One region of the Bacillus sp. KH172YL63 genome, then DNA from elsewhere that is predicted to be linked to it. Evidence: riboswitches for the same ligand, from Rfam matches in the RefSeq annotation. Region 1 holds a riboswitch; the other holds the start of a gene.

Region 1 (3,453 bases):
AAGAACGCCTGCAGGACATGAAAGCTGGAGGGTCCGCCCTTACAACCGGGCTCGCTAAGCTCGATGAAGGGACAGGGGCACTTGAAGAAGGCTCCACGAAACTTGCAAACGGTTCTTCGGAGCTTGCTGACGGTACAAACCGCCTGTCGGCAGGGTCCGGCCAGCTTGTGAACGGACTCGGAGGTCTTTATGCAGGATCGGGACAGCTCTATTCAGGGCTTGGAGAGCTTTCAAAAGGCACGACTGATTTATCGGATGGCCTGGGAATGTTCTCGTCGAAATTTCAGGAGCTGATGAGCGGTCTCGGTCAATTGAAGCAGGGGTCCACTGATCTATCGTCCGGTCTTGGCAGGCTTTCTGGCGGCTCAGGTGAATTGACGGACGGTCTTTCAAAACTGTCCGACGGTTCTTCAGAGCTTGAAACGGAGCTTGCAGACGGTGCCAGGGATGCGAATGATGTAAACGCCAATGATGACATTTACGACATGTTCGCAAAACCTGTCACACTGACCGATCATCCGATCCATGATGTACCCAACTACGGGACAGGATTTACACCGTATTTCTTATCCCTTAGTTTATTCGTCGGGGCATTGGTGATTTCAATCATCTTCCCACTCCGGGAACCGGCTGTGAAACCGATGAGCGGAATCGGCTGGTTCTTCGGGAAGTTCGGGGTCCTGATCTTCGCAGGATTATTCCAGGCCCTGCTGGCAGATACGATTCTGCTTGCCGTCCTCGGATTGGACGTGACGAGCATCCCGCTCTTTATCATGATGAGCATATTGGCGAGCTGGACGTTCTTATCCATCGTTCAATTCCTGGTCACATCACTTGATAATCCAGGGCGCTTCCTCGGCATCATGATCCTGATTCTTCAGCTGACGAGCAGTGCAGGAACGTATCCGATTGAACTGGTGCCGGAGCCGCTGCAGCACTTTACAAACTTCTTACCGATGACATATACGATTTCTGCTTTCAGAGCGATCATTTCGACAGGAGATTATGCGTTCATGTGGCACAATATCGCGTACACGCTCCTATTCTTATTAATCGCGACGAGCGGGACGATCCTTTATCTGACGTTCAGATTCCGGGTCATCCGCCGCAAGCAATATCGTGAATTAGAAGCATAAAGGAAACTCGGAGGGACGCCCTTCCGAGTTTTTTTATTGCCGGGGTGTCCGACTCTTCCTTTTTCCCCTATATAAAGGGTGAAAGGAGGTGAGGCACATGGCAACAGCGGATCTGAAGTCGACGAGAATACGACTTTCATACATGGACGGGCTTGATGAAAAGGGCAAGCAGAAGTTCGCGTACAAATCGTACAGCTACATCAACCCACTGGCTACGGCCGATGCAGTGAACAGCGCAGCATTATCGATCGCAAGCTTATCTTCAAAAGGATTATCCAACGTCGAAAAGTTGCAGAACTTCGACATCAACGAATAATCGATGATGAATCTTAAAGGAAAGGAGGGAGAAGCATGGCAAAAGTATTGGAGCTTGAGTTTAAAACAGAAACGGGCAAACCGGCAAAGCTGACGATCAACGATCCGGTTGAACCGATCGATACAGCTGCAGTGAAAGCAGCAATGAACAACCTGATCGCCACCAACGTATTCGGAAGCTCGAACGGAGCATTCGTCGGAGTCGAAGGCGCCCGCGTAGTCGAGCGTAATGTGACTGATTATGAGGTGATGTAAGGTGAGGAGAGCGTTCCCTGGAGGATGGGGGACGCTTTTTTTGGTGTCGGGAGGGGTGTTTACTTTAAAATGGGCGGGCTTATTTTCAAAACTGGGATTATATTTTCAAAATGGACCAACTTATTTTCAAAACTAAGATTATATTTTCAAAAAACCCCCACTTATTTTCAAAAACAAAATTTTATTTTCAAAACACAATCCTAGCCCGTCAATAAAGATAACGCTTACAAAATACCGCCGTAAAAATCCTCTATTGACTTCCCTCCCAATACCCAGTATTATCCTCTATAAGATAAATAGTTAGAAAATTACATACTTTCAATTATCAAGAGTGACCGAGGGATCAGGCCCTATGACGTCCGGCAACCTCCAGAAATGGAACGGTGCCAATTCCTGCAGAATGATTCATTCTGAAAGATAAGTCGGGATATACAGGCGATGCTTCTTTCAGTTGAAAGAGGCATTTTTTTATGAACGAAAAAGGGGTGTGCACATTGATCGAGATACGGAATCTGGTGAAAACGTACAGAACAAAGAAGCAGACGGTGGTCGGCGTTGATCACGTGTCGGTCACCATTGAAAAAGGCGAGATCTTTGGGATCGTCGGATACAGCGGGGCAGGGAAGAGTTCCCTCCTGCGCTGCCTGAATCTGCTGGAAACCCCGACCTCAGGTGAGATCATCATCGACGGCCAGGATTTCACCCGGCTTTCATCGAAGCAGCTACGGCTCGCCCGCCAGAAAACGAGCATGATTTTTCAACATTTTCACTTGATCAAATCGAAGACGGTTTATGACAATTTGGCGTTTGCATTGAAAGCGGCCTCTGTTTCTAAAGCAGATATCAAACCGAGGGTCACCGAGCTCCTCGCGATGGTCGGTCTTTCGGATAAGGCGGATGCCTACCCGGCCGAACTCAGCGGCGGTCAAAAGCAGAGGGTAGGGATCGCAAGGGCGCTTGCCAACAATCCGTCGGTCCTGCTGTGCGATGAAGCGACATCGGCACTGGATCCGAATACGACGAAATCGATTTTAAAGCTGCTGAAAAAAATCAACAGGGAGCTCGGCTTGACGATTGTACTCATCACACATGAGATGGAAGTGGTGAAAGAGATTTGCGACAGGATGGCGGTCATGCAGAGCGGGAAAATCGTGGAGGAAGGTCCGGTATATGACTTGTTCGCCCAACCGAAGGAAGAATTGACGAAGCAATTCATCGAGACAATCCTTCAATTCGAATTGCCATCCCACCTGGCTCAATCCCGAAAAGGAAAGATCATCAAGATCCAGTTCAAAGGCTCGATTGCAGAAGAAAGCGTCGTGTCTGAAGTGTTTCAGCGATACAAAGTCCAGGGGAACATCCTTCACGGGAAAATTGAATACATACAGGACGTCCCTCTTGGAATTTTTATCATGGAACTGATCGGTGCACCGGGTGAGATCGATGCGGCCATCCGCTATATTACGGCAAAGACACAAAGCCTGGAGGTGATCGGGGATGCTGCCTGATTCATTGACTGCGATCCTGCCGGAATTGAATAAAGCCTTTTTTGAAACGGTTTATATGGTGGGCATTTCACTTGCAGTGGCCATTATCATCGGGATGCCATTGGGTATTCTGTTGTTTGTCACCGATAAGGGATTGTTTTTACAAAACGGTTTGATTAAAAAAGGAGTAGGATTCTTCGTGAACATGGTTCGTTCGGTTCCGTTCATCATCTTACTCGTGGCGCTGCTGCCGCTGACCA
Region 2 (3,453 bases), 250 kb from region 1:
ATGACAAACCCGGGAATTGCAGGGAAGGCGCTGTTTGATCGTTCTTAAGTGAGTGGACACGATGGCCTATAATATATGAGTTCAAACTAAAAAATCCGAACGCAGTCGATTTTCTACAAAGAATTTCGATTGAACGTTCGGATTTTTTTACTTGAAAAACGGTGCTCCATCTCTTTATACAGACATCCTAATTAAAGTCCTCTTCGTGAAGGGTTATTACTCCCTCCCTTAAATAAGGACGGATTCCACCAAGGGAACCTTCCTTCATAAAAGTAATTTAACACATTCGATGATGGTTGACGATTTCGGGATTTCCTTGTCATATTACTGCCGATTCTTTAATAGAATTTCTTTTCAACCTCTTGATAAGCTTCAAGATGTCTGGTGAGCCGGGCCAGTTTATGGAGTTCTTGAAGGAGGAAGGTTTTATCCAGCTCATAGATGACTTCCCTTTCAATGTGATCGATCGTATTGCAGGCGAATTCCCACAGATCCCTGTGCTTGGACTTTGGGATGGTTTCTGCGATCAACGCCAGTGCCCGGACAATTTCCGTAATAATCAAGTGATTATCTTTCGCATAATGACGGATATAGCCGAACCCCCGATACAGGTAATAGTCGAAAGCTTCTGACTGAAGGATAACCCGGACCCTGTCCTCTTCATCGATCAAATAAGGGGTGAACGATAATTGGTCTTCCACTGTACGCATCAAGTCAGCCATTTGATCGATTGTGTTGGATGCGGTTTTAGGATCGTCATTCCCCAATGCTTTGATTGCGACTTCTGCAAGTTTATGGATCCCCATCTGCAGGTCCTGGATCTCGGTTTCTTTATGGCCGATTTCGATAAATGCAAGATAAGCGTCGGTTGATACCGCCTCTGTATCAGGTCCCCATATGCTCAACAGTTCATTTCCTGCCAAGACGAAATCCCCCACCTTATAATGGAGCTGTATGACAAGATTCTCCTCCTGTGCACGGAGGATCATGCCTTGAAAGTCGACAAGTTGGATATAACCAGACCATTTTGACGTGACGTGGAGGGCATGTTTCTTTTCTTCCTCCATGATGTCTCCACGTTCCGTCGTCCGGTGTGCTTCCAGGTCGTTCTTCAGGGTTTGATGGATCATCACCTCTGATACCTGCTTCATATTGAACGTGATATTGTGAACCTGCATCCAAGTAGAGGCGTGGTTGATGAAAAAGATGAACGTTACGGCACAAAGGAAGGCAAGACCGATCGTCATAACTGGTGCAGCCACGAAGATCTCTTTATCCGAATTTCCAATAAATAAAAAGACCAAGAGGACATATACAAAGCTGCCGTTGAAGATGCCGAGTGCATGCTGGGTTTGTTTATCCGAAATGAAATCAAGCAGCATTCTTGGAGAGAATTGCCCGCTGAACATGGTCAGTACGACGAGCAGTGAATTCAGGGTGAAGGCGCTGAGCGTAAGGACAGCCCCGATGAGCGTACTAACCAGTGTCCGCGTGACGGGGGCATCCATATGAAGAAAGCTCCATGTAAATCTGGAAATCTCCAGGTGGAGGTCGAAAAATAACGTCAGTGCTACAAATAATAGAGAAAGACAAATATAAAAGAAGGGCATATACCAGATATTCAGCCGGATTTCTCTCTTCCGCTGACGTTTTGACATCAGTATATATTTTTTCATAGATAATGGGAGCAGTCTTTTAAGCATGATTGTGATCCTTTCCGGTAATGATATTATGAATCCATTTCCCTCCAAAGAACAGTTAAAACCTTTTGGAGAAAGAAAAATATAGAATCAGGAAGCATCTTATTACAGTATGTCCAAGGGTGCACGCCTGTAATAATTTTTAGAAAATACCGAAAATGGTATTGACGGTGAGAGAAATCCACTATATAATCCAATTCATATTCAAAATCGAGATCCGAAACAAACATTATATCTCTTATCAAGAGCGGCGGAGGGATAGGCCCGATGAAGCCCGGCAACCTACAGGAACAATCTGTAAAGGTGCCAATTCCTACAGGTTCATTAGGAATCTGGAAGATAAGGGGAGGAGCATGCTCATCAAGCCCTCTTCTTAAGAAGAGGGTTTTTCTTTATACCTTCATTCTTTCCATCGCAGGAATCTTCTACAGAGACTATCATCGATTAAAGGAGGCAGTCAGATGTCAAAGATTAACGTGGCGATTCTGGGATTTGGAACCGTCGGTCAAGGTGTGTGGGAAGCCATTGAAACCCATCAGGAAAGATTGAAGGAAGTACTTGGAAAAGAAGTGAAGGTAAAGGGAATCCTCGTCAAGGATGGGGGAAAGCAAAGGAATATCGAGCCATCCATTCCGGTCACGACGGATTTTGAAGACATACTGGCGATTCCGGACCTTGACGTCATTTTCGAGGCAATCGTAGGGGAAGAGCCCGGCCGTGGGTATTTGACCCAGGCAATCGAGATGGGGATTCATATCATCACCGCCAATAAGGCGCTGTTTGCTAAACATGGTCCGGCGCTCTTAACAAAAGCGGAACAGCATGATGTAAGTGTTGGATTTGAAGCGACCACGGCAGGAGGGGTCCCGGTCATCGGAAGCATCCGGCAATTATTGAAGGTCAATGAAATCAAACGGATTCAGGGGATCCTGAATGGAACCTCCAACTTCATTCTTTCCCAAATGAGGAAAAAGGGAATTTCCTTTGAATCAGCACTGAAGCAGGCCCAGGAAAAGGGGTACGCTGAAGCAGACCCAACCAGTGACATTGAAGGTCAGGATGCTCTTAATAAGCTTCTGATCTTAAGTCAGACGGCATTCGGCAGGCAGCCTGTTGTGGGTGAAGTCTCCCGTAAAGGAATCTCACATCTGACAGCAGAGTGGCTACAGGCGGCAGAATCCTTCAGGCTCCGGTTCAAACATGTGGGAACGCTTGAACGGGATGATGAGGGGCGCATCAGGGGAGAGGTGGCTCCGCGCCTTGTTCATGATACCCATCCCTTCTACGGTGTGGAAGATGTAGAAAATGCAGTATCTTTACAGGGCAGCCTCGTGGGGAGAATCACCCTGTCAGGGCCGGGAGCAGGTAAGCGGCCGACGGGCAGTGCCATGGTAGAGGACTTTCTCTCCCTGATGGAAGGGAAGTATACCGCAGCTGCAGACAGCATGGTCGGTCCCGTCGACATTCAAAGGGATCAGGAAGTGCTTGAATGGGTGTTAAGACTTCCTGAACAGTGGGACCATCAAAGCAAACTTTCCCGATTCAACTTAAAAGACCGCATCCAGCTCGGCAGTCACCTGTATGTGTTCATAGAAGGAAAGAGAAGGGATATTGGAACCCTTCTTCGGACAAATGAAGGCATCCAGGCTGTCGCTATCCTTCAGGGTATCCCTTTGGAAAACGAAGTGAAAAAGGGCGTATTGGTTCCCTGATTTTAAATAAAAATAGATCTGATGGAAGGTAGGGGTAGCAT

The links. Region 1 has a riboswitch for S-adenosylmethionine ahead of KH172YL63_RS19785 (methionine ABC transporter ATP-binding protein). Riboswitches for the same ligand answer to the same signal wherever they lie in the genome.
Region 2: linked by a shared signal. The riboswitch ahead of KH172YL63_RS18705 (homoserine dehydrogenase) and the one ahead of KH172YL63_RS19785 (methionine ABC transporter ATP-binding protein) in region 1 are both predicted to bind S-adenosylmethionine.

The regions. Positions count from the first base shown of each region.
Region 1 covers NZ_AP022842.1:3,894,432-3,897,884, reverse strand. Annotated here, with positions in the region: gene KH172YL63_RS19800 (YhgE/Pip domain-containing protein) at 1-1,136, shown strand, start outside; gene KH172YL63_RS19795 (DUF1659 domain-containing protein) at 1,234-1,452, shown strand; gene KH172YL63_RS19790 (DUF2922 domain-containing protein) at 1,488-1,706, shown strand; SAM riboswitch class I at 2,026-2,130, shown strand; gene KH172YL63_RS19785 (methionine ABC transporter ATP-binding protein) at 2,201-3,214, shown strand; gene KH172YL63_RS19780 (methionine ABC transporter permease) at 3,204-3,453, shown strand, end outside.
Region 2 covers NZ_AP022842.1:3,643,502-3,646,954, reverse strand. Annotated here, with positions in the region: gene aspA (aspartate ammonia-lyase) at 1-48, shown strand, start outside; gene KH172YL63_RS18710 (DUF2254 domain-containing protein) at 339-1,703, opposite strand; SAM riboswitch class I at 1,936-2,046, shown strand; gene KH172YL63_RS18705 (homoserine dehydrogenase) at 2,162-3,412, shown strand; gene KH172YL63_RS18700 (aspartate kinase) at 3,453-3,453, shown strand, end outside.